DNA from 2 places in the Arthrobacter woluwensis genome. Region 1 is predicted to be linked to the other one. Evidence: predicted binding sites of a transcription regulator. Region 1 holds the regulator's gene; the other holds the start of a gene.

Region 1 (7,862 bases):
GGAGTACCTGCTGCCGCGTCTGCGTGGCTGGGGTGAATCCATGTCCCGTCAGGCCGGTGGCCAGGTGGGCAGCGCCGGCGCCGGCATGGGATCCCGTGGTCCCGGTGAGACGAAGATCGAATTGGACCGCCGGAAGATCCGCACTCGCATGGCGAAGCTCCGTCGTGAGATCGACGGCATGAAGCCCGCCCGTGAGGCCAAGCGTGCCAACCGCAAGCGCCACGAGGTCCCTTCGGTGGCGATCGCCGGCTACACCAACGCCGGCAAGTCCTCGCTGCTGAACCGTCTCACCGACGCCGGAGTCCTGGTGGAGAACGCGCTGTTCGCCACCCTGGACCCCACGGTGCGCAGAGCGCAGACGCCGGACGGGATCACCTACACGCTGGCCGACACGGTCGGGTTCGTGCGGTCCCTGCCGACGCAGCTCGTGGAGGCGTTCCGCTCCACGCTGGAGGAAGTGGCCGATTCGGACCTCATCCTGCACGTGGTGGACGCCTCGCACCCGGATCCTGAGGGCCAGATCGCGGCGGTCCGGCAGGTGTTCACCGAAGTTGATGCGCGCAAGGTCCCCGAGATCATCGTGCTGAACAAGGTGGACGCCGCGGATCCGTTCGTGGTGGAGCGCCTGAAGCAGCGGGAGCCTCGCTGCCTGGAGGTGTCGGCCCGTACCGGCGCCGGCATTCCGGAACTGCTGGCGGAGATCAGCCGTTCCATCCCGCGACCCGATGTGCGGATGGAACTGCTCGTGCCGTATCAGCGCGGAGATCTGCTGAACAAGCTGCACGAGGGTGAATCCGAGATCCTCAGCCTCGAACACACCGGGGAGGGCACCCGCGTCACCGTGGTGGTCCGTGAGTCCCTGGCCGCGGAACTGGAGCAATTCGCCATCCATGAGTGAGATGCCCGCGGCCCCGCAGGAGCCGGAGGAGGAGACCAGGGGGGACAGCCCCGCCATCCGGCGGGCGCTGTCCCTCCTGGACACCGCCGTCGGCAGCCTTGGAGGCCAGAACCGTCCCGGCCAGCACGAGATGGTCCGGCAGGTCGCCGCCTCCCTGGAGGAGCAGCGCCATCTGCTCGTCCAGGCGGGCACCGGCACCGGTAAGTCGCTCGGGTACCTCGTGCCCGTGATCGATGATGCCGTGCGCAACGGGCACCGTGCCGTGATCTCGACGGCGACGCTCGCGCTGCAGGCTCAGATCATGGGCCGGGATCTGCCCCGGCTGCTCGAGACCGTCACGCCTGAGCTCCCGCGTCCGGTGAAGACCGCGCTCGTGAAGGGCCGTTCGAACTATCTGTGCCTGCACAAGGTGGGCGGCGGCTTCCCCGAGGAGGACGCGTCGGACGATCAGCTCTTCGGCATGGGGGCGGACGGCGCGCTGTTCAGTTCGAACAACGGCCCGAGCCTCGGCAACGGGCCGGGCACCCAGCTCGGCCGCGAGATCCTACGGCTGCGCGAGTGGGCACAGGAGACCGACACCGGTGACCGGGACGACCTGACCCCGGGTGTCTCCGAACGGGCGTGGCGACAGGTGTCCGTCACGGCGCTGGAATGCCTCGGCCCCGCGAAGTGCCCGATGTCCGAAGAGTGTTTCAGTGAGCGGGCCCGGGCCACCGCCGCCGAGTCGGACGTCATCGTCACGAACCACGCCATGCTCGCCATCAACGCTTTTGAAGGCGTCGCCGTGCTGCCCGAATACGACGTCGTGGTCGTGGACGAGGCCCATGAATTGCAGGACCGGGTCACCAGTGCCGTCACCGGTCAGCTGTCCGAGGCGATGGTGACCGCCGCGGCACGGGCCGCCCGCCGTCATGCCCACATCAAGGTCGAAGCGCTCGACGCGGCGGCCGGCGCTCTGGAAGCCGAACTGGGTCTGCTGTCCACCGGCCTTCTGCCACGCGGCCCCGAGGAGCCGCTCGGCCGGGCCATCGACGCCGTGCGTGAGGCCTGCCGTGCGGCGCTGTCCGACTCGAAGCCCGAGCAGGGGCAGCCGGCGGACGGCGCCTTGCAGGCTGCTCGCTCGCGCCTCACGCAGCTCCTGGAAGTCAGCGAACGTCTCCTCGTGGCGGCTGAGCGGAAAGAGGTCGTCTGGGTGACCCGCAGCGGCACCTTCGAGCCAGGCACCGGCTATCGCCCCGCCGACGACGACGCCCCCGCCACCGTGACCGTGGCGCCTCTCAGCGTGGCCATGAAGCTCCGCGACGGACTGTTCGACGGCCACACCGCGATCCTCACCTCGGCGACCCTCGCCATCGGCGCCGCCTTTGAGCAGGCCGCCGGCGATGTGGGTCTGCAGGGGCCGGGCGCCCCCGACTGGGTGGGCGTCGACGTCGGCTCCCCGTTCGACTACCCGCGTCAGGGCATGCTGTATGTCGCACGCCATCTGCCCAAACCGGGCCGCGGCATCTCGCCGGAGGCGCTGGACGAGGTGGTGGACCTCATCAAGGCCTCGGGCGGTGGGGCCCTGGGCCTGTTCTCCTCACGGAGGGCTGCGGAGGAGGCGGCGGACTACGTCCGCGAACGGGTCGACGTCCCGATCCTGTGCCAGGGGGAGGCGACGATGAGTTCCCTCATCCAGGAATTCTCCGACGACCGGGACACGTGTCTCTTCGGCACGCTCACCCTGTGGCAGGGCGTGGACGTGCCGGGCGACTCCTGCCGGCTGGTCATCATGGACCGGATCCCGTTCCCGCGGCCGGACGACCCGCTCAACACCGCACGGTCCCGCGCCGTCGCCCAGAATGGCGGCAATGGGTTCATGGCGATCTCGGCCAGCAGCGCCGCGATCAAGATGGCCCAGGGCGCGGGCCGCCTCATCCGGTCCACGGGCGACAAGGGCGTCGTCGCCGTGCTGGATTCCCGGCTCGCCACGGAACGCTATGGCGGATTCATCCGGTCCACGTTGCCGCCGTTCTGGCCGACCACCGACCGTCAGGTGGTGCTCTCGGCGCTCCAACGGCTGTCGGGACATGAGGAGCCCGCTGCGGCGAAGAGCTGAGCCGGGCGGTGACCACCACGACAGAAACGGCGAGGGCCTGAGCGGATTTCCGCTCAGGCCCTCGCCGTCTGCTGTTCGCCTTCCGGCACGTGTTCCGTAGGGGACGAGGCCGCTTTCCTCAGAGGGACCGCAGCACCGAGACCACCTTGCCCATGACGGTGGCATGGTCGCCGAGAATCGGCTCGTAGCGCGTGTTCTGGGGGAGCAGCCACGTGTGGCCGTCACGCTGCCGGAAGGTCTTCACGGTCGCCTCATCGTCGAGGAGGGCGGCGACGATGTCCCCGTTCTCGGCGTTGTTCTGGCGCCTGACCACCACCCAGTCGCCGTCGCAGATGGCCGCGTCGATCATGGAGTCACCCGCCACCTGGAGCATGAAGAGTTCGCCATGGCCCACGAGCTGGCGGGGGAGCGGCATGACGTCCTCCACTTGCTGGTCAGCCAGGATCGGGCCACCGGCCGCGATACGCCCGACCAGGGGGACCATGGCCGCGTCCGAGGACGTGCTGAGCTCCGCCACGATCGACCGGGGCTCGGGCAGCGACGCCACGCGGGGAGCCTCCCGGGAGTCCAGCGTCAGCGGAATGAGGATCTCCATGGCGCGGGGGCGCTTCGGGTCGCGGCGGATGTAACCGAGCCGCTCCAGCTGGCTCAGCTGGTGCGTGACGCTGGAGAGGCTCGCGAGCCCCACCGTGTCTCCGATCTCCCGCATCGACGGCGGGTACCCCTTGGCCTCGACCGAGCGTTGGATGGTCTCCAGGATCTTCTTCTGACGGGGAGTGAGGCCACGGTTGGCCGGCGCCCTGCTGGGGCCGGCTTCGTTCGATGAACTCCTGGCCATCTGTCACTCCCTGGATCTCGTGTGGGGCCTTCCCGCCCTCCGGGGAGGCCGGGTCCTGCCGGTCGCTCTCGCCTGCCCCTGGTCCGGGCGGCTCGAAATTTTTGTCAGTGCCCCCTGGTGTGCTGTTCACCGAAGGAACTCTTCCTGCGTCCAACGCTAGGCCAGGAGGATGCCCGAATCAAACATTTGTTCTAGCGAGTCTTGACAGTGTTCGTAGGTATGTCCTAAAAATAGTAGTAACAAGGTTCGAATACATGTTCGAACCGGGCTGGATGTACGGCGTATTGCCATCGAACGTAGATGCCAAGCGGCGTGATGGAAGCGAGGAAACGAAATGTCAGCACAGGCTGTTGCGATCACCGGAACGCAGACTGCTCCGCGGATGCGGTTGACCCGCCGCGGGCGGTTCGTCTTCTTCGGCCTGCCGGCCGCGCTCCTGCTCGCCGCGATCATCACCGTCGCGCTGGGCATGCTGCTCACGCCGGCCATCGCGAGCGACACGCACTCGGTGGGCTCGTCCCAGACCGTGGTCGTCCAGCCCGGAGACACGGTCTGGGCCATCGCTCAGCGGGTCGCTCCGGGCCGGGACACCCGTGAGGTCGTCGGTGAGATCGCTCGCCTGAACGATCTGAAGGCTTCGGAGATCGTTGCGGGCCAGGACCTCTTCGTTCCTGCGCAGCGTTGATTCAAGCAGCGCTGATCCTGCCGCTCTGAACCCGCCGGCCGATCCGCCTGTCAGCGGCCTGCGCGTCCCTTTCGGTTCACGGGCCGGCCCAGGGGGCAACAATTCAAGGCGGAGGAGCCGGGCAAACTAGACTGTACGGGTGAGCGAACAAATGCAGCGCTTGGCGAAGCTTCCCCTGCGAGACAATCTCCGGGGGATCAGCCCCTACGGTGCCCCCCAGATCGACGTCCCCGTGCTTCTGAACGTCAATGAGAACACTCATGGCGTTCCCGCTCCTGTCGTCCAGGCCATCACGGAAGCCGTGACCCACGCCGCCACGACCCTCAACCGGTACCCGGACCGGGAATTCACTGAACTTCGCACCGCGCTGGCCGACTACCTGGGCCACGGCCTCACCGCCGAGAACATCTGGGCCGCCAACGGGTCCAATGAAGTGCTGCAGCAGATCCTCCAGGCCTTCGGCGGCCCGGGCCGCACCGCGCTGGGCTTCCCCCCGACGTACTCCATGTACCCCCTGCTGGCCAGCGGCACGGACACCGAATATGTGAAGGGCGTCCGCGACGCCGACTTCGAACTCTCCGCCGAGTCCGCCGCCCGGCAGGTGCGCGAGCTCGGACCGAGTGTCGTGTTCCTCTGCTCTCCGAACAACCCCACCGGGACCAAGCTCGGCCTCGACGTGGTCGAAGCCGTGTACGAGGCGGGCGAGGCCAGCCGGACCATCGTGATCGTCGACGAGGCGTACCACGAGTTCGCGCATGAAGGCACTCCGAGCGCCCTCACACTGCTGCCCGGCCGGGAGCGTCTGATCGTCAGCCGCACGATGAGCAAGGCGTTCGCCCTCGCGGGCGCCCGCCTGGGCTATCTGGCCGCCGCCCCGGAGATCACCGATGCCCTCCGCCTGGTCCGTCTCCCGTACCACCTCTCGGCGATCACCCAGGCCACCGCCCTGGCCGCACTGTCTCACCGGGAACTGCTTATGGCGGACGTGGAGGACATCAAGGTCCAGCGGGACCGCATCGTGGCGGAGCTCCGCGAAATGGGGCTGAAGCCCGCGTCCTCGGACTCGAACTACGTCTTCTTCGGCGGCATGGAGGACCCTGCAGCCATCTGGCAGGGTCTTCTGGACGCCGGAGTCCTGATCCGCGACGTCGGGATCCCGGGGCATCTCCGGGTCACCGCCGGCACGGAGCCGGAGACCACGGCGTTCCTCAACCGGCTCCGGGAGCTGCTCGGGCATTCCGCCTGAACGGCATCCCGCCCGAAGGGCGATTCGCTTGAGGGCCGGGCCGCCGCCCTTCCGGACCGCTGGACCCTCGCGGGGTCCGGAACGGCCGGAGACCATCGACATCCACACAGCACGTCATCAGAAGGAGTCTCCCGCATGAGCGCAGCGAGCACGCCCCGCACCGCCAGCATGGAACGCAGCACGAGCGAGTCGAGCGTATTCGTCAGCATCGATCTGGACGGCACCGGTGTCGCCGAGATCAGCACCACGGTGCCGTTCTACGACCACATGCTCAATGCGCTCTGCAAGCACTCCCTGATCGACCTGACGGTCCGGGCCACCGGTGACACCCACATCGACGCGCACCACACCGTGGAGGACGTGGCCATCACGTTCGGCGAGGTGCTCAAGAAGGCGCTCGGCGACAAGGCCGGCATCCGCCGCTTCGGCGACGCCACGGTGCCGCTCGATGAAGCGCTCGCGCGGGCCGTCGTCGACGTCTCCGGGCGTCCGTACCTGGTCCACGAAGGTGAGCCGGCCGGCCAGGAGTACCACCTGATCGGAGGGCACTTCACCGGCTCGCTGACGCGCCACGTCTTCGAGGCCATCACCCTGCACGCCGGGATCTGCCTCCACATGGATGTGCTGCGCGGCCGCGATCCGCACCACATCGTCGAGGCTCAGTTCAAGGCCTTCGCCCGTGCCCTGCGCGCGGCGATCGAACCCGATCCCCGCGTCGAGGGCATCCCGTCCACCAAGGGAGCACTGTGAGCGAGCAGGAGAACACGACGGCGGGCCCCGCGCAGTCCCTGGAGGACGGCGCGGTCCGCGACGCCCACACCGGCCGTAAGCCGGAGAGCCCGGAGGGCAAACCGACCGTCACCGTGCTGGACTACGGTTCCGGCAATGTGCGGTCCGCCGTGCGCGCCCTCGAGGCGGCAGGCGCCCAGGTGACATTGAGCGCCCGGCCCGAGGACGTCCTCAATGCGGACGGCCTGGTCGTCCCCGGCGTCGGCGCCTTCGCGACCGTCATGAAGGAACTCAAGGACGTCGACGCGATCCGTCTGATCGGCCGTCGCGTGGCCGGTGGACGTCCGGTGCTGGCCATCTGCGTCGGTCTCCAGGTGCTTTTCGAAAAGGGCGTCGAGCACGGTGTGGAAGCCGAGGGCATGGGCGAATGGCCCGGCACGGTGGAACTGCTGCCGGCCTCTGTGGTGCCGCACATGGGCTGGAACACCGTCAAAGCCCCTGAGGGAAGCCTCCTGTTCGAGGGCGTGGAGGACGAACGGTTCTACTTCGTGCACTCCTATGGCGTGCAGACCTGGGACTTCGACGTCACGCAACCGCACATGGCTCCGCCGAAGGTCACCTGGTCCGAGCACGGCGCCCCGTTCGTCGCCGCGGTGGAGAACGGTCCGCTGAGCGCCACCCAGTTCCACCCGGAGAAGTCCGGGGAGGCCGGGGCGCGGCTGCTCTGCAACTGGGTCGGTTCCCTCCGCAAGGGCCGTGCCGCATCCTCCACGGAGCCCGCAGCGACCCCGGAAGCGGGTGCGGATTCCTGATGTGGTCCATTCTGCTCATGGGCCTCGGCGGCCTGCTGATCGGTGGGGGGATCTCCTTCATCCAGCAGAAGAAGCCCCGCTGGCTCAGCATCGCGTTCTTCGTCCTGGCCGCCATGGCCTTGGTCGCCGCTTACCTGTTCACCCTTGACTCGAAATAGGCGCCCCGCGCGCCGCCCGGAGGGATCATGACCCAGACCCAGCTTCCCGTCCTTGAGCTGCTGCCCGCCGTCGACGTCGTCAACGGCCAGGCCGTGCGGCTCGTCCAGGGCGAGGCCGGCAGCGAGACCAGCTACGGCACGCCGCTGGAGGCCGCGCTCAACTGGCAGCAGAACGGCGCCGAATGGGTGCATCTGGTGGACCTGGACGCCGCCTTCGACCGCGGCGACAACGCGGAGATCCTCCGTGAAGTGGTGACGTCGCTCGATCTGAAGGTCGAACTGTCCGGTGGTCTGCGGGACGACGCCAGCCTGGAACGCGCCCTGGTCGACCTCGGCGTGGCCCGCGTGAACCTCGGGACCGCCGCGCTGGAGAATCCCGAATGGACCGCCCGCGCGAT
Region 2 (7,862 bases), 1.9 Mb from region 1:
GGACCTGGGTGCTGAACATCTCGCCGTAGAAGGACGGCCAGACCGCGTTCGCCGCCGCATAGCCGCACGAGAAGTACACGATGGCCGCCGCGAACATCAGCGGGATGGAGCCGGACTGCAGACTCAGGAAGAACAGCGGCGTCATGACCGCGCTGGACAGGGCGCCGTAGACGAACAGCGGCTTGCGGCCGAAGCGGTCGGCCAGCGTGCCGAAGAACGGTTGGGTGCCGAGGGCCACCACGTTCGCCACGACCACGAGCCACAGCGTCACAGTGCTGTCCACATGGGCGACCTGCTTGCCGTAGCTGATGGCGAGCGTTCCGAAGACGGTGCTGATCGCGGCGATGAAGGCGCAGCAGACGACGCGGATCACGTCACGCCAGTGATACTTCATCAGCTCGACGAAGGGCAGCCGAGCCTTCTTGGCCTCGGCGAAGGTGGTGTGGGCTCGTGCAGGCTGCGGCGGATGAAGAACGCGACCACGACGACGGCGGCGCTCAGCCAGAACGGGATGCGCCAGCCGATGCCGTACTTGAGGTCGTCCGGCAAGGCGACGACGGGGATGAAGGCCAGGGCGGCGAGGATCTGCCCGCCCTGGGTCCCGGTGAGGGTCCACGAGGTGAAGAACGCGCGACGGTCGTCGGGGGCGTGTTCCAGCGTCATCGAGGAGGCGCCGGCCTGTTCACCGGCCGCGGAGAGCCCCTGGCAGAGGCGTGCGAGGACCAGGAGAGCGGGCGCCCACCAGCCCACCGTCTTGAAGTCGGGGAGGCAGCCGATGACGAAGGTCGAGGCGCCCATCAGGACCAGGGTGAACATGAGCACCCTCTGTCGTCCGAGACGGTCGCCGAAGTGACCGAGGAAGACCGCGCCCACGGGCCGGGCGATGTAGGCGAAGCCGAAGGTCGCGAAGGACATGATGGTGGCGTTCGCGTCGGCGCTCGGGAAGAACACCTTGGGGAAGATCAGCGCCGCGGCGGAGCCGAAGATGAAGAAGTCGTAGTACTCCACCGCGCTGCCGAGGAAGCTGGCCAGGGCGGCCTTCCGGGGAGTGCCGGAGTGGCCCGCGGCCGCTCCGGAGGGGACGGCGCCCGGCGCTGCGGGCGGAAGGGTCTGGTTCATGGGATTCCTTCGGTGTGACGGCGATGTCGCATCAGGGTGGAGTCGCTGGGGTGAATGCGGGCGGCCGGCCCGGATCACGGTTTCGGCTGGCGAGAGAATTCCCGCTCGACAACAGCTTCCGGATCATGAGAGCTGTTGGTGCGATATAGAAGATTCTGGCTGTGAGCGCCGTCACTGTCAAGAATTTTTCTCACGATCTAGATATAGCTCTCACAATGTGGCAATCTTCTCTTCATGAGCGAGAAGGAAACCGGCAAGACGGACATGATCGGCAAGGCGCTGAGTCTGCTGGTGCTGCTGGGCGACGAGCCCCGTGGCGCGAGCGCAGCGGAGCTGGCACGCCGATCCGATCTGCCGTTCAGCACCGCCTACCGGCTGCTCGGATCCCTGACGCGGGACGGTTTCGTGGATTACGAGCCCGAGGGGCGGCGGTACCACCTGGGCCTCCGGGTCTTCCAGTTGGGGCAGCGCGTCTCCAATCACCACGGCTTCGCCGGGACGGCCCGGCCGGTCCTGCAACGGGTCACCGAAGGCACGGGTGAGGCGACGATCCTCTCCGTCCGGGATCAGCACCGCTACCTGACCGTGAACAAGGTGGACGGCCCCCAGATGTTCCGCGTCACGAGCGACCCCGGACACCTCGGCCAGCTGCACACGACGGCGGTGGGCAAGGTCCTCGTGGCGTTCGCGCCGGAGGACGAGCGGGAGGCGCTCCTCGACGAGCTGGAGCTGACGCCGCTGACCGAGCACTCGATCACGGACCGCGAAGCGTTCCGCGCCGAGATCGCCCGCGTCCGGCACCAGGGCTTCGCCCTCATGGACGAGGAGAACGAGATCGGCATGCGGGCCATCGCGGTGCCGGTGCTCGCCGGCCACGGCGGCGTGCTCGCGGCCCTCGCCACGGCGGCGCCGGTGTTCCGGATGAGCGTGGAGCAACTGCAGGGCGCCGTCCCCCTCCTGCGGGACGCGGCGGGCGAGCTGGCCGCGCGCCTGCCGGCACGATGAGCGCCGGGACGAGCGACGCGATGAGCGACGCACTCGCCCGCAGCGTGACGAGCGCGCCGAGCGCGACGCCAGTTCGCGACGCCAGTTCGCGATACGAACACTTGTACTTGATGTGAACATGGTGTGTACCCTGAGTCATACCGTCCGGCACTGAACCTCAGGCCGACAAAGGAGCGAAGAGCATGAGCACTCGAGCAGGATCATTCCTGGTGGGCCTGGTGGGCGAAGGGGTACTTCCGTCCCTCACGCCACCGATGCACGAGCGGGAGGGCGACCGGCAGGGCCTTCGGTACCTCTACCGTCCCCTCGACCTGCTCGAGACAGGCATCCCCGCCGCCTCGATCGGCGATCTGCTGCACTGGGCCTCCGACCTCGGCTTCAACGGCCTGAACATCACCCACCCCTGCAAGCAGCTCGTGATGGCGCACCTCGACGAGGTGTCCGAGGATGCCCGGCGGCTCGCCGCAGTGAACACCGTGGTGATCGAGGACGGACGGTTCATCGGCCACAACACCGATTTCTCCGGCTTCGCCCGCGCCCTCGCCGACGGCCTGCCGGGAGCTTCGCTGGAGCGGGTGGTGCAGCTGGGTGCGGGAGGCGCCGGGTCCGCCGTCGCCTACGCGCTCCTGACCGCCGGCGTCGGGGTGCTGGATCTGGTGGACACGGACCCCGTCCGGAGCACCGAGCGGGCCGATGGTCTGAGGGAGCTGTTCCCTGGCGCGGTCGTCACCGCACACACCCCGGAAGAGCTGCCGACGCTCCTGCCGCTCGCCGCGGGTCTGGTGCACTGCACGCCCGTCGGGATGGCGGCGCACCCCGGACTGCCGCTGGATCCGGCGCTGCTGGAACCCCGGCACTGGGTGGCGGACATCGTCTACCGGCCGCTCGAGACCGAACTGGTGCGCCGGGCCCGGGCCATCGGCTGCCGCGTCCTGGACGGGGGCCGCATGGCGGTGGGCCAGGCCGCCGACGCCTTCCGGCTCTTCACCGGCCGCGAAGCCGACGCCGGGCGCATGCGCGAGCACTTCCTGGAGCTGATCGCGGCGGAGGACGCCGCAGCCGGCGCGGCCCCGGACAGCACCGCCGCCACGGAAGGGGGCCGCTGATGCGCACGGGAGTCGCCACCGTCTGCCTGTCCGGCACACTCCGCGAGAAGATGCAGGCCTGCGCCATCGCCGGCTTCGACGGGATCGAGATCTTCGAGCCCGATCTGATCACCTCCCCGCTCAGCCCCGAGGACGTCCGCACGCTGGCCGCCGACCTCGGCCTCGGCCTGGACCTGTACCAGCCGTTCCGCGATTTCGACAGCGTCCCCGAAAATCTCCTGCGGGAGAACCTCCGCCGCGCCGACGCGAAATTCCGCCTCATGTCCCGGCTCGGCATGGACACGATCCTCGTGTGCAGCAACGTCGCCACCGCGCAGATCGACGACGACGGCCTGCGCGCCGAGCAGCTCGCCCGCCTCGCGGAGCTGGCCGGTGAGCACGGGGTGAAGGTCGCTTACGAGGCGCTGGCGTGGGGCAAGTACGTCAACGACTACGAACACGCGCACCGGCTCGTCGAGATGGTGAACCACCCGAACCTCGGCACCTGCCTGGACTCGTTCCACATCCTCTCCCGGGACTGGGACACCGCGCCGATCGAGACGTTCGCTCCGGAGAAAATCTTCTTCGTCCAGGTGGCGGACGCCCCGCGCCTCTCCATGGACGTCCTGTCCTGGAGCCGGCACCACCGGGTATTCCCGGGCGAGGGGCAGTTCGCCCTGGCGAAGTTCATGGGCCACGTGATCCGGGCGGGCTACTCCGGTCCGGTCTCCCTCGAGGTGTTCAACGACGTCTTCCGGCAGGCCGATGTGGACCGAACCGCGGTGGACGCCATGCGGTCGCTCATCTGGCTGGAGGAGCAGAGCGCGCGCTGGCTCACCGAGCAGAACGGGGACTCGGAAGGGGCGCGTCGCCGTCGTCATCCGATGGAGCTGGCCACCCTGCCCAGGGTTCCGGAGCCCGCCGGCTTCGACTTCGCCGAGGTGAAGGCCGAGGACACCGCCGGTCTGGAGACGCTGCTCGGGCACCTCGGCTTCAGTTTCGCGGGGCGTCACCGCACCAAGGACGTCCAGCTCTGGACGCTGGGGCAGGCGCGCGTCATCATCAACGAGCAGGCGCCCTCCCAGGCCGAGCCCGCGATCGCCGCGCTCGGCTTCGACGTCGAGTCACCGCTGCTCGCCTCCGCCCGCGCCCAGCAGCTGAAGGCGCCCGCGGTCGCCCGCACGGTCCAGGCCGACGAGGAGGTCTTCCAGGGGGTCTCCGCCCCGGATTCCACGGAGATCTTCCTGTGCCAGAGCCGGCCCGGCGGGGTGGCCGTGTGGACCCACGAATTCGGTGACGGGGAACGCCCCGGGGAAGCGAACGGCGCCGCGAGGATCGACCACGTGAACCTGGCACAGCCATGGCAGCACTTCGACGAGGCCGTCCTCTTCTACACGAGCGCCCTGGCCCTGGAACCCGCGCCGTTCGCGGAGGTGCCCAGCCCCACCGGCCTGGTCCGTTCGCAGGTCATGCAGACCTCGGACCGTGCCGTGCGCCTGGTGCTCAATCTCGCGCCCGTGATCCAGCAGGGCCTCGGTGCGGGCGGGAACCCGGGCCGCAAGACCTACCAGGAGCACATCGCCTTCGCCGTGGACGACCTCGTGTCCACGGCTCGCGCGGCGAAGGACCGCGGGCTGGAATTCTTGCCCATCCCCGCCAACTACTACGAGGACCTGGACGCCCGGTTCCAGCTCGATCCGGACTTCCTGGCCACCCTCCGGAACCTCGATCTCCTCTACGACCGCGACGGCGACGGCGAGTTCCTGCACTTCTACACCGCCACGGTGGGCAGCGTCTTCTTCGAGATGGTGGAGCGACGCGGCGGCTATGACGGCTACGGCGCCGCGAACGCCCCGGTCCGCCACGCCGTCCAGTACGACGCCCGTCAGGACCGGCCGTCCGCCTGAGCGGCGCGGCCCGGCACGAGGAGGTGTCCCATGGCGAACTCCGCATCCGGTGACTCCGTGGTGGACCGCGTGGTGCGGCTGCTGGCCGCCTTCCCGGAAGGCACCCCACGGCTCAGCCTCTCCGACCTCGCGGCCCGGGCGGGGCTTCCGCTGTCCTCCGCGCATCGCCTCGTCCGGCAGATGAGCGATCACGGGCTCCTCGACGTCGAGGAGGGCGGCGCGGTCAAGCCCGGGCTGCGCCTCTGGGAACTCGTCAGCAGGAACGCGCCCACCCTGGAACTGCGCACCGTGGCCCTGCCGTTCATGGAGGACATCCAGCAGGTGCTCCGGCAGAACGTGAACCTCGCCGTGCTGGATGGGCAGGACGCCTTGTTCGTGGAGCGGCTCTCCCGGCCGGGCTCCGTGACGAACCGCGCGACGGTCGCGGGCCGGCTTCCCGTGTACATCTCCTCGGCGGGTCTGGCGCTCATGGCGTTCCAGCCCCGCGAGGTCCAGGCGGAGTACGTGACGCGGCAGATCCTCGCCGGCGCCGTGCCGGAGGACGAACTCCGCCAGCGGCTCGCGGAGACCGCCCGCAACGGGTATGCCCAACTCGTGGGGATCCTCGACCCCGAGACGTCGGGCATCGCCGCACCCGTGCTCGACCCGCAGGGCCACGCGGTGGCCGCGCTCGGCGTCGTCGTCCCGGTGACGGAGGTGCGCCTCCGGGAGATCGTGGCGGCGCTCCAGGGCGCGGCGCAGGGCGTGCGGCGCGGCCTGGAGACGATCCGGCGGGCTTAGTCCACCGGGCGCGACGTCGGGACGAACAGCAGCGCGGCCAGCGCGGCCACCGCGGCGAGGGCGAACACGTAGAAGCCCCACGGGTAGGCGATGCCTCCGGCGACGAGCGCTCCCGTGACGGCCGGCCCCAGAATCGCCCCCACGCGGCCCACGCCCGCGGAGAATCCGAGCGCGGTGCCCGTGAGTTCACGGGGGAAGAGCTGGCTCACCCACGCGTACACCAGGACCTGCGCGCTGAACACGAACACCCCGGTGACGAAGACGGCCAGGTCGAGCAGGATCTCGTTCTGGAGCTTCAGGCTGAGCAGGGCGAGCAGCACCGCGGCCAGGCCGAACCAGAGCAGGGTGATCCGCTTGGTGCCGTGCCGGTCAGCGAGCCAGCCGGCCAGCAGGAGCCCCGCCACGGCACCGAGATTCAGGATGAACAGCAGGGCGAGGGACGAGCTCATCGAGTACCCGGCACTCGCCATGAGGGTCGGGAGCCAGGTGTTCAGGCCGTACACGAGCAGCAGCCCCATGAAGGACGCGGCCGCGATGCCCGCCGCGATGAGCGGGTACGGCTTCCGCAGCAGGACCTTCAGGCCCGGCTTCGCGCCGCCGTCGGCCACCGCCTGGCCGCCCTCGGAGGCGCCCACGGCGAGCCGGTCCACGGTGGTGTCCGGCAGCCGGAACCACAGGATCGGCGCGAGGACGAGCCCGGCGACGCCGCCGATCACGAACACGGCCCGCCAGTTGGGAATGAGGGCCAGCGCGAGCAGCGACGTCACGACGGCGCCGGCGTGATAGCCGGTCATGGTGCGGGTGGTGGCACGGGCGGCGGAGGACGCGGGGGCGAAGTCGTTCATGTAGGCCAGGGCCGCGGGCAGGCAGGCGCCGAGCCCGACGCCGGCGAGCAGCCGGAAGGCGCTGAAGACCGCGACGTTCGGCGCCACGGTCACGGCCAGGGTGAAGACGGAGAACCACAGCACGCAGGCGACCAGAAGGCGCTTACGGCCGAAGCGGTCGGAGAGGGGCGCGATGAAGAGCGCGCCGAGTCCCACGCCCACGAGCGAGAGGGTGGCGGCCAGGGTGGCCCCTGCAGGATCGAAACCGAGGTCCTTGCTCTTGAGCAGGGTCGGGATCACGGCTCCGAGGACCACCAGGTCGAAGCCGTCCAGCACCATGGCCAGCCAGCAGAGGGCGGCCGGCCCGGAGGACCGGGGGCGGGACTGGGCGAGGGAAGGGGACGGCGGGGAGGGGGACGGCATTGTCACGAAAGGACCTCCTGAAGGGGATGGGTGTGAGAGGTGTATCACTTTCCCAACCCGGTCCGGAACGCGGTTTTCCATTGAATGGAACAGGACTTGGTCCAGAAGGTGATCCGGAGCACACTCGTCAGAGTCGTTCCGGGCCGATCCGATGAGGGGTCGGTCCCTGCCGAAAGAGAGGCGCCCATGAGCCAGACCGAGACCCTCCGCACCCAGGTGGCCATCGTGGGAGGCGGCCCCGCGGGGCTCATGCTGTCCCATCTGCTGGCCACCCGCGGCATCGAATCCGTGGTGCTGGAGGCCCGCAGCCGCCAGGCGATCCACGAGACGGTCCGCGCCGGCATCCTCGAACACGGCACCGTGAATCTGCTGGTGGACTCGGGGGTCTCCGACCGGGTGCTGCGCGAGGGCGACCGGCACGACGGCATCGAACTCCGCTTCGACGGCGAGAGCCACCGCATCGACTTCCAGGAACTCGTGGGGGAATCGGTGTGGCTGTACCCGCAGACCGAGGTGTTCGCCGACCTCGCCGCACGACGGGAGGCCGACGGCGGCGACGTCCGGTACGGGGTGTCCGGCGTGACGGTGCACGACGTCGCCTCCGATCCCCGGGTCACGTTCACGGACGCCGAGGGCCGGGACGTCGAGCTGCGCGCCGATTTCGTGGTGGGCGCGGACGGGTCCCGCAGCCACTGCCGGGGGCTGATCCCGGAGGACCG

What was found. Region 1 encodes LexA, which represses DNA repair genes until DNA is damaged. Its sites were predicted from a motif close to TCGAACANNTGTTCGA; they were not measured.
Region 2: QFZ52_RS13645 (shikimate dehydrogenase) is a predicted target of LexA. The motif match lies at 2,218-2,233, and genes of this name have one in related genera.

The regions. Positions count from the first base shown of each region.
Region 1 covers NZ_JAUSXR010000001.1:1,056,780-1,064,641, forward strand. The annotation lists gene hflX (GTPase HflX) at 1-898, shown strand, start outside; gene QFZ52_RS04740 (ATP-dependent DNA helicase) at 900-2,996, shown strand; gene lexA (transcriptional repressor LexA) at 3,115-3,834, opposite strand; gene QFZ52_RS04750 (LysM peptidoglycan-binding domain-containing protein) at 4,169-4,519, shown strand; gene QFZ52_RS04755 (histidinol-phosphate transaminase) at 4,659-5,765, shown strand; gene hisB (imidazoleglycerol-phosphate dehydratase HisB) at 5,901-6,515, shown strand; gene hisH (imidazole glycerol phosphate synthase subunit HisH) at 6,512-7,306, shown strand; gene QFZ52_RS04770 (hypothetical protein) at 7,306-7,464, shown strand; gene priA (bifunctional 1-(5-phosphoribosyl)-5-((5-phosphoribosylamino)methylideneamino)imidazole-4-carboxamide isomerase/phosphoribosylanthranilate isomerase PriA) at 7,492-7,862, shown strand, end outside.
Region 2 covers NZ_JAUSXR010000001.1:2,984,542-2,992,403, forward strand. The annotation lists partial or broken gene QFZ52_RS13635 (MFS transporter) at 1-1,119, opposite strand, end outside; gene QFZ52_RS13640 (IclR family transcriptional regulator) at 1,354-2,124, shown strand; gene QFZ52_RS13645 (shikimate dehydrogenase) at 2,307-3,230, shown strand; gene QFZ52_RS13650 (bifunctional sugar phosphate isomerase/epimerase/4-hydroxyphenylpyruvate dioxygenase family protein) at 3,230-5,116, shown strand; gene QFZ52_RS13655 (IclR family transcriptional regulator) at 5,147-5,896, shown strand; gene QFZ52_RS13660 (MFS transporter) at 5,893-7,143, opposite strand; gene QFZ52_RS13665 (4-hydroxybenzoate 3-monooxygenase) at 7,330-7,862, shown strand, end outside.